3 regions of the Mycobacterium sp. P2_H7 genome follow, and region 3 is predicted to be linked to each of the others. Evidence: predicted binding sites of a transcription regulator. Region 3 holds the regulator's gene; each other region holds the start of a gene.

Region 1 (5,897 bases), on a different contig from region 3:
CAGCATCGTGGGCCGCGACGGGGTGTCCCTGTTCGACCACTGGCAGAACGACTACAAGACGCTGCACGGCATGACCAGCCGCGGTTTCCCGAACCAGTTCTTCATGGGGTTCATCCAGGGCGGCGTATCGGCCAACACCACGGCGATGTTCGAACAGCAGGCCAAGCACATCTCCTACCTGATTGCCGAGGCTCAGAAACGCGGCGCCAGTACCGTCGAGCCCAGCCAGGACGGGCAGGACGCCTGGGTCTCGACGGTCCGCGGCTTGGCGATGGACAACTCGGCATTCGAACTCTCCTGCACGCCTGGCTATTACAACAACGAGGGACGCGGCGGCGCGGAACGGAACGGGTCGTTCCTCGGCGATTTCTACTCGCCCGGGTTCTACGCCTTCGATGATCTGCTCGCCGACTGGCGGGCCGAGGGCAACCTCGACGGACTGGAGCTGCAGCCATGACCACCGCGACTGTGCTCGACACCCGGGACATCAAGCCCCGCATCGGCACCGAGATACGCGCCGATAAGGCCGCACTGCTCTCCGGCGAGCATTCCGGGACCATCCGGGAACTGCTGGAACAGCGTGGCGTGCTGGTGTTCCCCCAGATCGGTTTCACCGACGATGAGCAGATCGCCTTCACCGAGACACTCGGAACCTTTGCGGCCGAACACTTCGGCGAGAAGCTGTACAAGGTGTCCCTGGACACCGAGGTGAACAAGCAGGCCGACTATCTCAAGGGATCCCTGTACTGGCATATCGACGGCACCATGAACGAGGTGCCGATCCTGGCCTCGCTGCTGCAGAGCGTGGCGCTGGGCAATCCGGACGAGGGTGACACCGAGTTCTGCAACACCTACGCCGCCTACGACGATCTGTCGGACGCGGACAAGGCGGAGATCGAGGACCTGCGCGCGATGCACTCGGCGTGGAACACGTTGTTCTACTACGACCCGGAGCCCACTGCCAAGACCCTGCGCCGGATGATGGCCATCGGGGATCGGGAGCTGCCCCTGGTGTGGACGCACAAGTCCGGCCGCAAGTCCCTGGTGCTGGGTGCCACGGCTCGTCACATCGTCGACATCGATTTCAAGAGAAGCGCCGAACTGCTGGTGCACCTGCGTGATTGGGCCACCCAGCCGGATTTCACCTATCGGCACAAGTGGACCGTCGGCGACCTGGTGATCTGGGACAACACCGGCACCATGCACCGCGCCACCCCGTATGACCCGAGTTCGGGGCGGCTGTTGCAGCGCACCAAGCTCGAGGGTGAGGAACCGTTCGCTTGAGTCTGAACTTCGATGGGCGTGTCGCCGTCATCACCGGGGCCGGACGCGGGCTCGGCCGGGAGTATGCGCTGCTGCTCGCTGCTCGTGGTGCCGCCGTGGTGGTCAACGACCCCGGCGGCAGCCTCACCGGTGACGGCTCCGACGCCGGTCCCGCGCAGCAGGTCGTCGACGAGATCCGCGCTGCGGGTGGGCAAGCCGAGGTCAGTACCGACTCGGTGGCCACCCCCGAAGGGGGCCGTGCCATCGTCGAGACCGCGATGCAACGGTTCGGCCGGGTCGACATTCTGATCCACAATGCCGGGACGGTGCGGCGCGGGTCATTGAAGGATCTGAGCTACGAGGATTTCGAGGCGGTTCTGGATGTGCACCTGCGCGGTGCATTTCACGTTGTCCGCCCGGCATTTCCGGTGATGTGCGCCGCCGGCTACGGGCGCATTGTGCTCACCTCGTCCATCGGTGGCCTCTACGGCAACCACAATGTGGCCAACTACGGTGTCGCCAAGGCCGGGCTGATCGGACTGTCCAATGTCGCGGCGCTCGAGGGTGCCGAACACGACGTCCGGTGCAATGTGATCGTCCCGAGCGCGGTCACCCGGATGGCCGAGGGTATCGACACGTCGGCATACCCACCCATGGGTCCCGAACTGGTGGCACCTGCCGTCGGCTGGCTCGCCCACGAAACCTGCTCTGTGACAGGCGAGATGCTGATTGCCATCGGTGGCAGGGTGGCCAGGGCGGTCATCGCCGAGACCCCGGGGGTGTACAGGCCGTCGTGGACCATCGAGGACGTCGCCGACAATATCGACGGAATCCGCGACACCGCGGAACCGGTGATCTTTCCCGTGGTGCCCGATGCCCACACCGACCACATCCGCTACAGCTTCGAGAAGGCACACCATGGTTGATGGACCGCTGGACGGGGTGCGGGTCGTCGACCTCACCGCCATGGTGATGGGTCCCTACTGCACCCAGATCATGGCCGACATGGGCGCCGACGTGATCAAAGTCGAACCACCACAGGGGGATAACACCCGATTCATCTCGGTGGGACCGTCGCCGGGGATGAGCGGGGTGTTCGTCAACGTCAACCGCGGCAAACGGGCGATCGTGCTGGATCTGCAGACCGAGGCGGGCAAGGCGGCGCTGCGCGGACTGATCGAGACCGCCGACGTGTTCATCCACTCGATGCGGGCCAAGGCGATCGCCAAGCTCGGATTCGGGTACGACGACGTCGTCGCGCTGAACCCGTCCGTCGTCTACACCAACTGCTACGGGTACGGGCGCCGAGGGCCGGACGCGGACCGGCCCGCCTACGACGACACCATCCAGGCCGAGTGCGGATTGCCTGCAGTGCAACAACAGTTGACCGGTGAGGCCAGTTACGTCGGCACCATCATGGCCGACAAGGTTGCCGGGCTGACCGCGTTGTACGCCACCATGATGGCGCTGTTCCACCGCGAACGCACCGGGGAAGGCCAGGAGGTGGAGGTCAGCATGTTCGAGACGATGGCCTCCTTCATGCTGGTCGAACACGCGAACGGGGCGATGTTCTCACCCCCGCTCGGGCCTGCCGTCTATCCGCGTACGGTGGCCCCCAACCGGCGGCCGTACGAAACCAAGGACGGCCAGATAGCGGCGCTGATCTACAACGACAAGCACTGGCGTGGATTCATCGACCGCGTGCAGCCGGCTTGGAACACAGTGGAATTCGACACCCTGGAGCAACGGGCCCGCCAGATCGACACGGTGTACGGGCTGGTGGCGCAGACGCTGAAGGAACGCACCACCGACGAATGGCTGGGCCTGTTCCGGGAGTTGGAGATCCCCGCCGCGCCGATCAACACCCCGGACGCACTGTTCGACGACCCGCACCTCAATGCGGTCGGCCTGTTCGAGACGGTGGACACCCCGCACGGCCCGGTGCGCTTTCCCGGTGTCCCGACCTGGTTTTCACGCACCCCGGGTCGGGTGCGCGGCTACGCGCCGGAACTGGGCGCCGACACCGAGTCGGTCTTGGCCGAGCTCGCAGCGGTGACCCTTCGGGCCACGGCACCGCCTGCGTGAGGCATCGCCCTTGCATGTGAGCGCGAAACGGCGCTCAACGTGCCGCGTGCGGTCGGCGTTACCTCTGTCCCCAGAGGCCCACGCCCCACACCGTCACCGAAGTCCTGGCACACCAACTGTCACCGATGTCCCGATCCAGAACTGTCACCCATGTCCTGGCTACATCACACTTGCGGACGGTGCGCTATGCGCGTAAGATCGAACACACGTTCGAATGAAATGCGCTCCCGATTGGATATGCGGGAGATTTGCCCGCGACGGTGTCGCTGAGAGGTTCGATGGTCCTTTCTGGACTGATCGAGCCAATTCGCCTTTTCTTGGCCCGAAATCTGCCCGCATGCACCTTCTTCGAGAGGTTGGGTATCTGGCATGGACGCCACCCATTTCGACACCTTCGTCAACGCGCTCATCGATGACCTGGCCCCGATGCCCGCGCCCACCGAGGATGCCGATCGCACGCTGTTTCATCTGCTCGACTGTCCCCGACGGGTGGTCGACGAACAGGCTCTACTCGCGGTACTGGCAGTCGCGGTCACCGCCCGGAATCTGTTCGATCACGTGATCGCCCAAGCAACCGCGGCCGCCGAGCGGCTCGGGATTCCGGGCCGCCGACACCTGCGCTCAGGAACCGATCTCCTGACCGGCCTGGGTGTGGCCCCCGGCGCGGCGACGCGGGCGGCACGGGTCGGGCGAGCCGCGCACACAATGCCGGCCGTCACCCAGGTGCAGCGTCTGGGTGGGCTCGGCATCGAATTCGCTGATGCTGTCGGTAAGGGCGTCATGCACATCGGTAGTCGAGTCGCGTTGTCCGATGACGATAGGGCGAAGGTGGTCACGAAACTGATGGTCCAGGCCACGCCCGCGGACGTCAGTAAGAAAGCCCGGGAGATCGCCATCGACCAAGTCTCGGCACGACTGGCGAGCGAGCGGACAGTTCCCGTCGCGGAAGACAGTGACCTCAATGAGATGACACTGGTGCAGAACGATGAGGGGCGGGTCAGCGCCACCCTCGATCTCGATGTCCTGACCGGTGAGGAACTGTTCGCAGCATTGGATCCGCTGTGCCGGCCCGTACCGCTGCCGGATGGTTCACCGGACCCACGATCGACGGGCAAACGCCGCGCGGACGCGTTCGGTCAAATGGTGCGCAGCTATCTGTCGAGCTCGAGTCGTCCGACCTCCGGTGGCGTGCTGCCGCACGTCACCCTGGTCCGGCCGGCCGCTGCAACGCCGGCAGGAGCGGGCGGGGACGGGTTCGTGGACTTTCTCGGTTTCACCGGGCCGGTCAGCACCACGACCGCCGACCTCATCACCTGTGACAGCTCGACTGGGCTGGTGATCGTCGATGACGCCGGCGCGCCACTGGACGTCGGACGCAGCGAGCGGCTTTTCCCGCCCAAGATTCGAAAAGCGTTGGCGGCACGCGACCGTGGGTGCGCCTTCCCCGGCTGCGGGAGACCGGTGTCGTGGTGCGACGCCCACCACATCGAGCCGTGGGGCGCCGGCGGCAACACCGGCGTCGACAATGGCGTGCTGTTCTGCCGGTGCCACCACACCGTGATCCACCACAGTGGCTGGCGGGTCTACCTGGGGCCTGACCGGCACCCCTGGTTCATCCCGCCGCATGATCCGGCCGGTCCTGAACCGCACCACCTGAAGTCGCACGCCCGACGTAGCATGACCGATTTGCACGCCGCGGCGTGACCGAGCCTGTTGAACCTTGACAATTACACAGTGAAGGTCTTGGCCAACCGGTCGGTGAGGATGGCAGCGAAGCGCGCCGGATCATCGAGGGTCCCGCCCTCGGCGAGAAGGGCTGTGCCATAGATCAACTCGGCCGTATCGCTGAGCCCGTCCTGCGACGCCGCCAACGCATCCCTCAGACCCGTCACGAGAGTGTGATCGGGGTTGAGTTCCAGGATGCGCTTGCCGACCGGCACTTCCTGACCCGATGCCCGGTACATGCGCGCAAGTTGCGGCGTGATGCCGAAGCTGTCGGTGATCAGGCAGGCCGGTGAAGACGTCAGTCGGGTCGACAGCCGGACCTCCTTGACGTGCTCGTCCAGCGTCTCCTGCAGCCAGGTGAGCAGTTCGGCGAAGTCCGGGCGGTCGGAGTCGGAAGCCGATCCGTCCTTGGACCCGAGGTCGACCTCGCCCTTGGCGACCGACTGCAGCGCCTTGCCGTCGAACTCCGGTACCGACTCGACCCATACTTCGTCGACCGGATCGGTGAGTAGCAACACCTCGTAACCCTTGGCCTTGAACGCCTCCAGGTGCGGTGACTTCTCCAGCAACTGGCGCGATTCGCCGGTGGCGTAGAAGATCTGCTCCTGGTCGTCCTTCATCCGCCCGACATAGTCGGTCAGGGTCGTCGTGTCATGGAGAGTCGACGCGAACGACGACAGCTTCAGCACTGTGTCGCGATTGTCGGTGTCGGAGAGCAGGCCCTCCTTGAACGCGCGGCCGAACTGCGCCCAGAACGTCGCGTAACCGTCGGGGCGGTTCGTCTGCAGGTCCTTGATCGCCGAGAGCACCTTCTTGGTCAGGCT
Region 2 (5,897 bases), on a different contig from region 3:
CAGATCCACCAGATTGGCCGGGTCCAGCGGATTGGCCTCGTGATTGGGGAAGGTGCCGTCGAGTTCGAAGAACAGCGGCAGCACGGTGAGGCCGGGGATCGCCCCGAGCACCGCGGGCGTGGTGTGGCCGCCCATGCCGTTGCCCGCATCGACGGCGACGCGCAGCGGGCGCAGTCCGGAGAGGTCAACCAGGGAACGCAGGAAGGTGCCGTAGTCGGCGAGCACATCCCGATCGGTGGCGCTGCCCGGTGCGCCGTCGTACGCGGGCACGCCGGCAATCACCTCATCGGTGATGGTGGCCAACCCGGTCTCCTTGCCGACCGGCTTGGCCCCGGCCCGGCACAGTTTGATGCCGTTGTAAGCGGCCGGGTTGTGGCTGGCGGTGAACATGGCGCCGGGACAGTCCAGCAGGCCCGACGCGAAGTACAGCTGGTCGGTCGAGGCCAGTCCGATCCGGACCACGTCGAGGCCCTGCGCGGTGACGCCCTCGCCGAATGCCTCCGACAGCGACGGCGAGCTGCTGCGCATGTCGTGGCCGATGACCACCTGACGGGCCTGCTGCTCGTCCCGCATCAGCCGTGCGAAGGCGCCGCCGACATCGCGGACGAATGCCTCGTCGATCTGCTCACCGACCAGTCCACGAACGTCATAGGCCTTGATCACAGCATTGACGGCGGCGGCGGGCCGAGGCATGGCTGTCCTCGCTCTCTGGATCGACCGGGCTTGGGATGGTGACTCGCAGTCAGCCTAGTGGCTCACGTATTCCGCCGCCGCAGGTCTCGCCGCACGGCCGAAGTTCGACCGGTCGATCTATTCGGTGCCGGTGTCCGGCGGGTCGGGCAGCACCCGCAGGTGCCCGCGACGACGGCCGTTGGTTTCCGGGCGGCGGATCGGCGGCGCGATCAGCGCGCCCCCGGGAAGACCGGTGGACGGATCGGAGAAACCGGCGGTGACGCCGTTCAACGAGGGCAGTCCGTCGTTGCGCTCACGCACGGCGTCGGCGAGAGCCGACAGATCGTCTTCGTCGGGATGTGAGGGCAACGGGCCGGCGTGCCGGACCAGTTCCCAGCCGCGGGGGGCGGTGATACGTCCGGCGTGCACGACACACAGATCCCAGGAGTGCGGCTCGGACACTGTCGCCAACGGTCCGACGACAGCTGTCGAGTCCGAATAGACGAAGGTCAGCGTCGCCACGGCGTAGTGCGGGCACCCGGGCCTGCAGCAGCGACGGGGAACATTCACGTTGCGAAGATTATCGTGCGCGAACGTCACGGGCATACGGACACGCGCAGTGCGACGAGCGCCGATCTCCAACCGTTACCATCACATCCGTGGCGCAGCGCAACCATCGCGGATCACGGCGCGGCCGCGAAATGCGCGGACCCCTGCTCCCGCCGACCGTGCCGGGCTGGCGTAGTCGCGCCGAACGTTTCGACATGGCGGTGCTGGAAGCCTACGAACCGATCGAGCGCCGGTGGCATGACAGGGTGGAGGCCCTGGACGTGGCGGTCGACGAGATTCCCCGCATCGCACCGAAGGACCCCGAGAGCGTGCAATGGCCGCCGGAAGTCGTCGCGGACGGCCCGATAGCCCTGGCGCGGCTGATCCCGGCCGGTGTGGATGTGCGCGGCAACTCCACGCGCGCGCGAATTGTGCTGTTCCGCAAGCCGATCGAACGCCGCGCCAAGAGCCGCGACGATCTGTCCGATCTTCTCCACGAGGTACTGGTGGCGCAGGTGGCCACCTACCTGGGCGTGGAGCCGTCCGTCATCGACCCTTCGATCGAGGACGAATAGCCCCACAACGCAGAACGGCTCAGCCGTGAGGCCGAGCCGTTCTGATCAGATCAAATGATGCCGCGTTTGAGGCGGCGTCGTTCTCGTTCTGACAGCCCGCCCCAGATACCGAACCGCTCATCGTTGGCCAGTGCATATTCCAGGCACCGGTCTTTGACCTCGCAGCCCAAGCAGATGCGCTTGGCCTCGCGAGTGGACCCGCCCTTCTCCGGGAAGAAGGCCTCAGGGTCGGTCTGCGCGCACAGGGCACGCTCCTGCCACTGATCGTCTTCTTCGTCGCCCGCGACCGCATCGAAGTCCATCCGATCCGGCACCAAACTCAGCTGCGGACGCCCGGGCACCTCGAATGGCACCGGGTCGATAGTGGTGTGCGGTTCGTTGTCCACTGAACCGAGCAGCCGGTCGTCGAACCGGAGCGCGCGGTCGAAATCGACCTGCTCAAAAGACATGTTCCGCCTCCTCACCTGATTAATAGTCCCCATGTTGGAGCTCTACGGAGCTCCAGTCCCGCCAACACTATTGTGGTGTAAGGCCATCCCCGATACGCTCACTCTCGAACTCATTCGAACAAGTGATCGAATCTTGGTCTGCGACACCGGAACCGGGGTGCAACCGCGAAATGACACTGATGTGATTAGACACTTGTTAGCTGCCAGGGTCAAGCGCTAGAGCGCATTTTCATACCATCTCGTGACATGTTTGCGGCGTGTCACCGTACGGCGTGTTCGCCACACCCGCTGCGATGTCCACCACACAAGCCCGCTGGCCTAGGGTCTGAAGGCGTGAAGGTCACCGTTTTGGTCGGCGGCGTGGGTGGCGCCCGGTTCCTGCTCGGCGTGCAGCATCTGCTGGGTCTGGGCCAGTTTGCCGACCCACAATCCTCCGCCGATCCCGCCGAGCATGAGCTGACGGCCGTGGTGAACGTGGGCGACGACGCCTGGATGTTCGGGGTGCGCATCTGTCCGGACCTGGACACCTGCATGTACACCCTGGGTGGCGGGATCGACCCGGACCGCGGGTGGGGGCATCGCGACGAAACCTGGCACGCCAAGGAGGAACTCGCGGCCTACGGCGTGCAGCCCGACTGGTTCGGCCTCGGCGACCGGGATCTGGCCACCCACCTGGTGCGCACCCAGATGCTGCGGGCAGGCTATCCGCTGTCCCAGGTGACCGAGGCGCTCTGCGACCGCTGGTCACCCGGCGCCCGTCTGCTGCCGGTCAGCGACGACCGCAGCGAAACGCATGTGGTGGTCACCGACCCCGACGGCGAACGCCGGGCCATCCACTTCCAGGAATGGTGGGTGCGCTACCGGGCGCAGGTCGCCACCCACAGCTTCGCCTTCGTCGGGTCCGAGAAGGCCACGGCCGCGCCCGGAGTGACCGATGCCATCGCCGGCGCGGACATCGTGCTGCTGGCCCCGTCCAACCCTGTCGTGAGCATCGGGACCATCCTGGCCGTCCCCGGCATCCGCGGCGCCCTGCGCTCCACGGCGGCACCGGTGATCGGCTACTCGCCCATCATCGCCGGAAAGCCGTTGCGCGGCATGGCCGACGAATGCCTCAAGGTGATCGGCGTCGAATCCTCCTCGCAGGCCGTCGGAACGCACTACGGCGCCCGCAGCGGCACCGGCATCCTGGACGGCTGGCTGATCGACCAGGGCGACGCCGCCACCATCGACGGCGTCCGGGTGCAACAGGCACCCCTGCTGATGACCGACCCGGCCGCCACCGCCGAGATGGTCCGCGCCGGAATCCGGTTGGCGGGCCTGAGTTTGTGAGCGCAGACCACGGCACCTCGGCCGCCATCGAGATCATCCCGGTCCTCGGCCTCGGCGAATTCCGACCGGGCGACGACGTGGCCGCGGCCATCGCCACGGCCGCCGGCTGGTTGCGCGACGATGACGTGGTCGTCGTCACCAGCAAGGTGCTGTCCAAGGCCGAAGGCCGGATCGTCGCCGCACCCACCGACCCGGAGCAGCGGGACGCCCTGCGCCGCAAGCTCATCGACGACGAGGCGGTTCGGGTGCTGGCCCGCAAGGGCCGAACCCTGATCACCGAGAACGCCTTCGGGCTCATTCAGGCCGCGGCCGGGGTGGATGGTTCCAACGTCGACGGCGCCGAACTCGCACTGCTGCCGGTCGATCCCGACCGCAGCGCGGCCGCGGTACGCGACGGGCTGGCGCAGCGGCTGGGGGTACGGGTCGGCGTGGTGGTCACCGACACCATGGGCCGGGCCTGGCGCAACGGCCAGACCGACGTGGCCATCGGCGCCGCCGGGCTGACGGTGCTGCACGGCTACGGCGGATCCCACGACAGTTTCGGCAACGAATTGATCGTCACGGAGATCGCGGTCGCCGACGAACTCGCCGCGGCCGCCGACCTCGTGAAGGGCAAACTCACCGGCATCCCCGTCGCGGTGGTGCGCGGTCTGACACTGCACGACAACGGCTCCGGGGGCCGCACCCTGGTGCGCAACGGCGAGGACGATCTGTTCTGGCTCGGCACCGCCGAGGCCATCGAACTGGGCCGCACCCAGGCACAGCTGCTGCGCCGGTCCGTCCGCGAGTTCCTGCCCGACCCTGTCGATCCGGCACTCATCGAGGCAGCCGTTGCCGAGGCTCTGACCGCCCCCGCCCCGCACCACACCCGGCCGGTCCGGTTCGTCTGGGTGCGCGACGGGGCCACCCGCGCCCGGCTGCTCGACACGATGAAGGCACGCTGGCATGCCGATCTGACCGCGGACGGGCGCGACCCCGCGGACGTGGATCGCCGGGTGGCCAAGGGCCAGATCCTCTACGACGCACCCGAGCTCGTCGTCCCGTTCATGGTTCCCGACGGCGCGCACACCTACCCGGACCCCGCCCGCACCGCAGCCGAGCACACCATGTTCACCGTCGCCGCGGGCGCCGCAGTGCAGGGCCTGCTGGTGGCATTGGCGGCCAGGGCGGTGGGCAGCTGCTGGATCGGGTCGACCATCTTCGCCGCCGACATCGTCCGCACCGAACTGGACCTGCCCGCGGATTGGGAACCGTTGGGCGCCATCGCGATCGGACATCCTCCCGAGCCGTCGACGCCGCGTGACCCGGCCGCCACCGATGGGCTGCTGGTCATCAGATGACGCTGCATGGCTCGGTCATCGACACCCTGACCCGTTGGGACGCACCCGATCCCGCCCAGGACACCCTGCGTGAAGCGGTGCTGGCGTTCGTGCTGGCCCGCCCCGACGCCTGCCGCAGGGCCTGCGAACCCGGCCACATCACCGCATCCACTCTGGTGCTCGACCACACCGGGACGCAGGCGCTGCTGACCCTGCACCCGCGGGTCGGCCGCTGGCTGCAACTGGGCGGGCACTGCGAGGAACCCGACACCGACATCGCCGCCGCGGCGCTGCGGGAGGCCACAGAGGAGTCCGGGATCACCGGGTTGCGACTGGACCCCGAACTTGCCGCGCTGCACGTGCATCCGCTGACCTGCTCGCTCGGCCTGCCGACACGGCATCTGGATCTGCAGTTCGTGGCGCACGCCCCGGCCGGTGCCGAAATCGCTTGCAGCGACGAGTCACTCGACCTGCGTTGGTGGCCGCTGGACGCCCTGCCCGACGGCGATCCGGCATTGAACGCGCTGGGCCGTGCGGCAGCGGTGCGTCAGACGTCGCTGGAGTAGCGGATACCGCCGTCGGGGATGGTCACACCCGGCCACACCCGGGCACCGCGCAGCAGTTCGCAGCGCGCTCCGATGTCCGCGCCATCGCCGATCACCCCGTCCCGCACCAGCGCCCGCGGACCGATCCTGGCCCCGAAGCCGATGATCGAACGCTCGATCACCGCGCCGGCGGCCACCCGGACCCCGTCGAAGATGACCGCGCCGTCCAACCGTGCGCCCGCGCCGATCTCGGCACCCCTGCCGACCACGGTGCCGCCGATGAGCACCGCGCCCGGCGACACCGAGGCGCCGTCGTGCACCAGTGATTCGCCGCGCACATGCGTCAGCGCCGGCGACGGGGCGATACCGCGGACCAGGTCGGAGGACCCGCGCACGAAATCGTCCGGGGTGCCCATATCGCGCCAGTACGAAGTGTCGACATATCCGCAGACCTTGCGG
Region 3 (5,897 bases):
GCCCAGGTGCGACTGGTCGACCGCTGCCTGCAGCTGCACGGCGGCTACGGCTACATGCGCGAGTACCCGATCGCCAGGGCTTTCCTGGACTCCCGCATCCAGACCATCTACGGCGGAACCACCGAGATAATGAAGGAGATCATCGGCCGCGGCCTGGGGGTCTGAGGCCCGACACGCGTTCAGTACAGGTCGCGATATCCCACGAGATGGCGCCCGGCTGACGCAAAGTTGACGAAAAGCGGTACTTTTCTCATGCTTTGCACGAGTTCGGGAGGACTGATGACCAGGCAGCGAACCCGGCTGCGCACCGCCGCCGGGCGTGCGTTGCTGGGGCTGGCGGCACCGATGGTGGTGGCGGCCTCGGTGTTCGCGACCATGGTGCTCGCGGCCCCGGCGTACGCCACCCCGGACAGCGACGCCGATGCGGCGATCAGCGCGGCATGGGACGGTGCCGGTGGCGACACCGGACCGTTGGGAGCCAAGGACGGCGGCGTGTACGCCACCGGTGCCGGGTTCGGCCAGAACTTCGCCGGCGGCAAGATCTTCTTCACCCCGGAGACGGGCGCCCACATCATGGCGGGCGCGATCCTGGACAAGTACCAGTCCCTCGGCGGTCCCGCCGACAGCGATCTGGGTTTCCCCACCATCGACGAGGGGGCGGGCCGGGCGCCCGACAGCCGCAACACCACGTTCAGCGCCGCGGACAACCCCGTCATCTTCTGGACGCCGGACAACGGGGCCAGGGTGGTCCGCGGGGCGATCAACGCCGCGTGGGACAAGCTCGGCGGTTCCGCCGCGGTGCTCGGGGTGCCCACCGGCGACGAAACCTCACGCGGGGACGTGATCTCCCAGCAGTTCACCGGCGGTGAGGTGTCGTGGAACCGCAAGTCCAAAGAATTCACGACGACACCTCCCGAGCTCGCCGACCAGCTCGCCGGGCTGCAGGTGCCGTCCGACGTGACCTCGGAGATCGCGGCGGCCCGTCGCGCCGCGGGTGGCGCGCTCGGCCCCCTGGGTGCCGCGGACGGCGGCCAGTACGCCATCGGCTCCGACGGTGTCGGCCAGAACTTCGCCGGCGGCAAGATCTTCTACAACCCGGCCACCGGCGCCGACGTCGTCACCGGTCAGGTGCTGGCCAAGTACGAGAGCGTGGGTGGACCCACCGGCGATCTCGGCTTCCCCACGGCAAGTGAGTCCGACGGCGGGCTGGCCCCGGCCAGCCGATTCGTGCCCTTCGCGGCCGCCGACAAGCCCGTCATCTTCTGGACCCCGGACTTCGGTGCGGTCATCGTGCGCGGCGCCATGAACGCCGCGTGGGACAAACTCGGGGGCGCCACCGGCGACCTGGGCGCGCCGAAGGGTGATCAGAGCCAGAACGGTGAGGTCATCACCCAGCAGTTCAACGGCGGCAGCATCTCCTGGGATCAGTCGACGCACAAGTTCACGACCGAGCCCCCGAACCTGCAGTCCGCGCTGGCCGGTCTCGAGGTGCCGGGTGCCGACGCGCCGAAAGCGCCTGCCGCCGAGCCCGCCGGCAGCGACGACGGCAAGTGGTACACGTGGAGTTGGTGGTGGCTGCTCGGCCTGATTCCGCTGCTCGCGCTGATCGGACTGATCGTGGTGGCGGTGCTGCGCAACCGGCGTTCGCGCGACGACCACTTCGATGACGACGGTGAGCACTACGGGGACTACGACCCCAGTTTGGATGGCGGCGCCGAGTCGCATCATCCCGACGAGTACGAGGGTGGGCCGGCCGCATTCGGCCAGGAGCCGGGTGGTTATTCACCGCAGAGTCCCTGGGCGCTGTCAGGGTTGCGGGCCGGCGAGTTCGACGCCGACCCCGAGGCCGACGCTCACAACGGCGCCGAGGAACTGGCCGAACCCGACGAGCACGAATCGCTCGGGTTCGACGCAGACGCCGACTCCGTCGATACGGCGCCGACGCGCATCCAGTCCGACGAGCCCGACGAAGAGGTCGTCGAGCCGGAGTTCGTTGAGGCGCGTGCCGAGGAGCTCGATGACGACGTCGAGCCGCCGACCACCGCGGTACCCCTGGTGCAGGGACTGCCACCGACCCCGCGTTCGACCTACGAACCCGACTTCCCGAGCGGGCGTCACGCGGCGATCCAGATCGAGGAGCCGGACCCCGCGCTCACCTCGATGCGTCTGGCCGGTAGCGATCCGTTCCAGGCCCCTGACGGCTACCTGGTGAAGGCCGACACCGGCACGGGTCAGTTCTGGACACCGGACACGCCGGGCTATGACGAAGCGCCGGCCGAGATCTGGTTTGTCAGTGAGGAATTCGCGGTTACGAACGGGTTCGTCCGCGCGTACTGAAACCGTCAGATCTTGCGGATGACGGTCACGACCTTGCCGAGCACGACGGCGTCGTTACCCGGGATCGGGTCGAACACCGGGTTGTGCGGCATCAGCCACACCTGTCCCCGGGTGCGCTTGAAGGTCTTGACCGTGGCCTCGCCGTCGATCATGGCGGCGACGATATCGCCGTTGTCCGCGACGTTCTGCTGACGGATGACCACCCAGTCGCCGTCGCAGATCGCCGCGTCGATCATGGATTCGCCGACCACCTTCAACAGGAACAGCGATCCTTCGCCGACGAGTTCGCGAGGCAGCGGGAAGACGTCCTCGACAGCCTCCTCGGCCAGGATGGGGCCACCGGCGGCGATCCGGCCCAGCACGGGCACGAAAGTCGGCTCCGGTAGGGCATCCGAGCCCGCGACGTCGGTGCCGACGATGGGCGCGAGTGCGTCGTCCGCCCCACGGACGTCCACCGCGCGAGGGCGGTTGGGGTCCCGGCGCAGGTAACCCTTCTTCTCCAGGGTGCGGAGCTGATGCGCGACCGATGACGTCGAGGTCAGGCCGACGGCATCACCGATCTCACGGATGCTCGGCGGATATCCGCGAGTGGTGACCGACGCGCGGATGACCTCGAGAATGGTGCGCTGCCGCTCGGTGAGGACCGAACGCGCCTCAGGGGTGTCGGTGTGCTCGCTCATGCCGCCGAATGTAGTCGCCCCCGCGTCATTAATCAAACATGTGTTCGAGGTGTGTCGCGGCCGGGCGTCACTTGTCGGTGGGTGCCTTTATCGTTTGCAACAGTTCGATCACGTGTTCTAGTCATCGAACACATGATCGACTATCTTCGAACACAAGAGCGAACGATCCGGCGAAAGGCAGACAAAATGACCATCATGGAGACCCGATTCGACTCCCAGTTCGATCACGCATTCGACCGGAAGTTCGATGACTTCGATGAAGAGTTCGAATCACGCTTCGCCGCCGGCGCCCCCGTCCACGCTCAGGTGGCCGTCCGGCGGCCGTCCGCGGCCGAGGTGTGGCCGCTGCCGCGCGATGTGGTCGTACGCCGTCGCCGCCCCCAGGTGCGCCGGCCCGCGGGTGCCCCGCTGGGTTACCGGGGCACCGGGGTGTTGATGTCGCGGGCATCGCATCGCAGGCGCCCGATCACCCCGGCCACCACTGTCGTGCTGGCGCTGATCGCCGCGGCGATCACCGTCTGGCTGGGTCTGGTCGCGAATGTGGGCGGCAGCGTCACCGAGACGTCGGTGCAGGTGCCCACCCGACTGTCGGTCGTTCAGGTCCAGGCGGGAGAGACACTGCAGCATGTGGCGCAGCGGGTGGCACCCGACGCCCCCGTCGACTCGGTGGTGGACCGGATCCGGGAACTCAACAAGCTCGACACGGCGGCAGTGGCGGCCGGCCGGACCCTCATCGCCCCGATCGGCTGAGTCGTGAGCGGCCAACGACGGCTCCGGCTCGTGCAGGTACGCTCGGAGTCGTTCGAAGTGGTCGACATACGGTGCGGCGAAGGAGCGGTGATGCACTGTCCGTTCTGCCGCCACCCCGACTCTCGGGTCGTCGATTCCCGTGAGGCCGACGAGGGCCAGGCCATCCGGCGGCGCCGCTCATGCCCGGAGTGCGGGCGACGGTTCACCACTGTGGAGACCGCCGTGCTCGCCGTGGTGAAGCGCAGCGGGGTCACCGAACCGTTCAGTCGCGAGAAGGTCATCAAAGGCGTCCGCCGAGCCTGCCAGGGCCGCCAGGTCGACGACGATGCGCTCAATCTGCTGGCGCAGCAGGTCGAGGACGCGGTCCGGGCCGCGGGCTCGCCGGAGATCCCCAGCCACGAGGTCGGGTTGGCCATCCTCGGGCCCCTGCGCGACCTCGATGAGGTGGCTTACCTCAGATTTGCATCCGTGTACCGGTCATTCAGTTCCGCAGCGGATTTCGAGCGCGAGATCGAGGCGCTGCGCGCCCATCGCCGCGTGACGAGCACCGGCTGATCCTCGCTCGGTCGAGCTCGGCCATCAGGTGGCGCTTCGCTCGTCCCCACCGATCGCATCGAGCACCGCAACCCTGGTGTCCAGCGGGCCGCTGATCGCCTTTTCGCTGATGCCAGAACGCAATAGGTCGCGCAGCAGGTCCTGGTCGTACGGTGCCGGCTGGGTCGAGTCGACGAAACGTTCCACGATCGCGACGAAGCGGTCGGGATCGTCGTGGAAGGGGAAATGCCCGGAGCCGTCGAAGATCTCCAACTCCGATCCCGGCATGGCCGAGTGCGCGAGGTGGGCATGGCTGACCGGGATGACGGAGTCCTTCCGGCCCCAAACTAGCTGAACGGGAACCGATTCCGTCAAATAACATCGATCCAGCATGGTGACCACCTGGCCGCGCCAGTCGACGACGGCGCGCAGGGTCCTGGCGAAGGCCGACGACGCCGTGGGCTCCGGCAGGTCATTGAGCACCCGCAGCACGTCGGGCAGATCGCGCCCGACGCCGGTGGAACCGAACAGCGCCCCGCCGATCCGCCCCGCGACCTGAAGGGCGGGCAGCACCAAGGGCAACCGCAACAGCGCCAGTGCCTCGCTGCCCATCGGCATCGAGGCGATCCGCAGCGCGATGTTCACATCCTTGGTGACCCCGCCGGAACCGACCAGCACCAACCGGTCGACCAGCTGCGGGAACTGGTAGGCGAACTGCATGGCGACCCCGCCGCCCAGTGAATGGCCGACCACCGTCACATGATCGATGTCCAGAACCGACAGCAGGTCACGCATCCCGTTGGCGTACGCGGCGACCGAGTAGTCCGCGCGGGGCTTGTCCGACTGGCCGTGGCCGAGCAGGTCGGGGGCGATCACGGTGAATCGCTGGGCCAGCGCGGTCTGCACGGTATGCCAGGTCGTCGAGTTGTCGCCGATGCCGTGGATGAGCAGGATCGCCGGGCCGGACCCGCAGATCCGGAACGCGCGGCGATATCCGTGGATCGTGCGGAACTGCAGAGTCGGCGTGCTCTCCCGCACGCGGCGCAGCTTGGGTTTCCGTTCGGTCATCTCCGCCAATCAGCTAGATGTGTCATCCCCGTTGTTGTCGTCAGCTTGCTGCGCCAGGAACCGCTCGAACTCTGCGCCCAATTCGTCGCCGCTGGGCAGATTCTCGTCGTGGGCCAACAACGAGCGGTTTTCCTGGGCGGCGACGAATGCATCGTACTGTTGCTCCAGTGCCGTCACCACCTGAGCGACCTCGGCACTCGCCGACACCTGCTCGTTGATCTTGGTGTGCACCTCGGCGGCGGCTTCCCCGAGTGCGGTCAGCGGAATCTGCAGGGCCGCCGAACGTGACACCTCGGCCAACAGCGTCTCCGCCGCCGGCGGGAACGGTGTCTGTGCCAGGTAGTGCGGCACGTGCACGGTGAAGCCCATCGCGTCGTGACCGTGCTGGCCCATCCGGAACTCCAGGAGGTTCGACACGCTGGCCGGCACCTGCACCTCGCCCACCCACGGCGTGTACTCCGTGATGAGGTCCTTGTTGGTCGAGTGTGCGGTGAGCGTGACGGGCCGGGTGTGCGGCACCGCCATCGG

The links. The regulator LexA, encoded in region 3, represses DNA repair genes until DNA is damaged. The targets are predictions, from matches to a motif close to CGAACANNTGTTCG.
Region 1: a site for LexA is predicted at 3,548-3,561, ahead of AC1DY7_RS05940 (HNH endonuclease signature motif containing protein). Genes of this name have one in related genera too.
Region 2: a site for LexA is predicted at 2,361-2,374, ahead of cofD (2-phospho-L-lactate transferase). Genes of this name have one in related genera too.

Annotation. Positions count from the first base shown of each region.
Region 1 is NZ_JBFUFU010000005.1:19,912-25,808, forward strand. It holds gene AC1DY7_RS05920 (flavin-containing monooxygenase) at 1-457, shown strand, start outside; gene AC1DY7_RS05925 (TauD/TfdA dioxygenase family protein) at 454-1,284, shown strand; gene AC1DY7_RS05930 (SDR family NAD(P)-dependent oxidoreductase) at 1,281-2,189, shown strand; gene AC1DY7_RS05935 (CaiB/BaiF CoA transferase family protein) at 2,182-3,348, shown strand; gene AC1DY7_RS05940 (HNH endonuclease signature motif containing protein) at 3,718-5,052, shown strand; gene htpG (molecular chaperone HtpG) at 5,076-5,897, opposite strand, start outside.
Region 2 is NZ_JBFUFU010000005.1:87,055-92,951, reverse strand. It holds gene AC1DY7_RS06305 (phosphomannomutase/phosphoglucomutase) at 1-693, opposite strand, end outside; gene AC1DY7_RS06300 (DUF3499 domain-containing protein) at 811-1,242, opposite strand; gene AC1DY7_RS06295 (metallopeptidase family protein) at 1,374-1,796, shown strand; gene AC1DY7_RS06290 (WhiB family transcriptional regulator) at 1,847-2,098, opposite strand; gene cofD (2-phospho-L-lactate transferase) at 2,579-3,574, shown strand; gene AC1DY7_RS06280 (coenzyme F420-0:L-glutamate ligase) at 3,571-4,914, shown strand; gene AC1DY7_RS06275 (NUDIX hydrolase) at 4,911-5,459, shown strand; gene manB (mannose-1-phosphate guanylyltransferase) at 5,441-5,897, opposite strand, start outside.
Region 3 is NZ_JBFUFU010000007.1:73,140-79,036, forward strand. It holds gene AC1DY7_RS10315 (acyl-CoA dehydrogenase family protein) at 1-165, shown strand, start outside; gene AC1DY7_RS10320 (LGFP repeat-containing protein) at 280-2,337, shown strand; gene lexA (transcriptional repressor LexA) at 2,343-3,017, opposite strand; gene AC1DY7_RS10330 (LysM peptidoglycan-binding domain-containing protein) at 3,204-3,767, shown strand; gene nrdR (transcriptional regulator NrdR) at 3,858-4,322, shown strand; gene AC1DY7_RS10340 (alpha/beta fold hydrolase) at 4,347-5,369, opposite strand; gene AC1DY7_RS10345 (proteasome assembly chaperone family protein) at 5,379-5,897, opposite strand, start outside.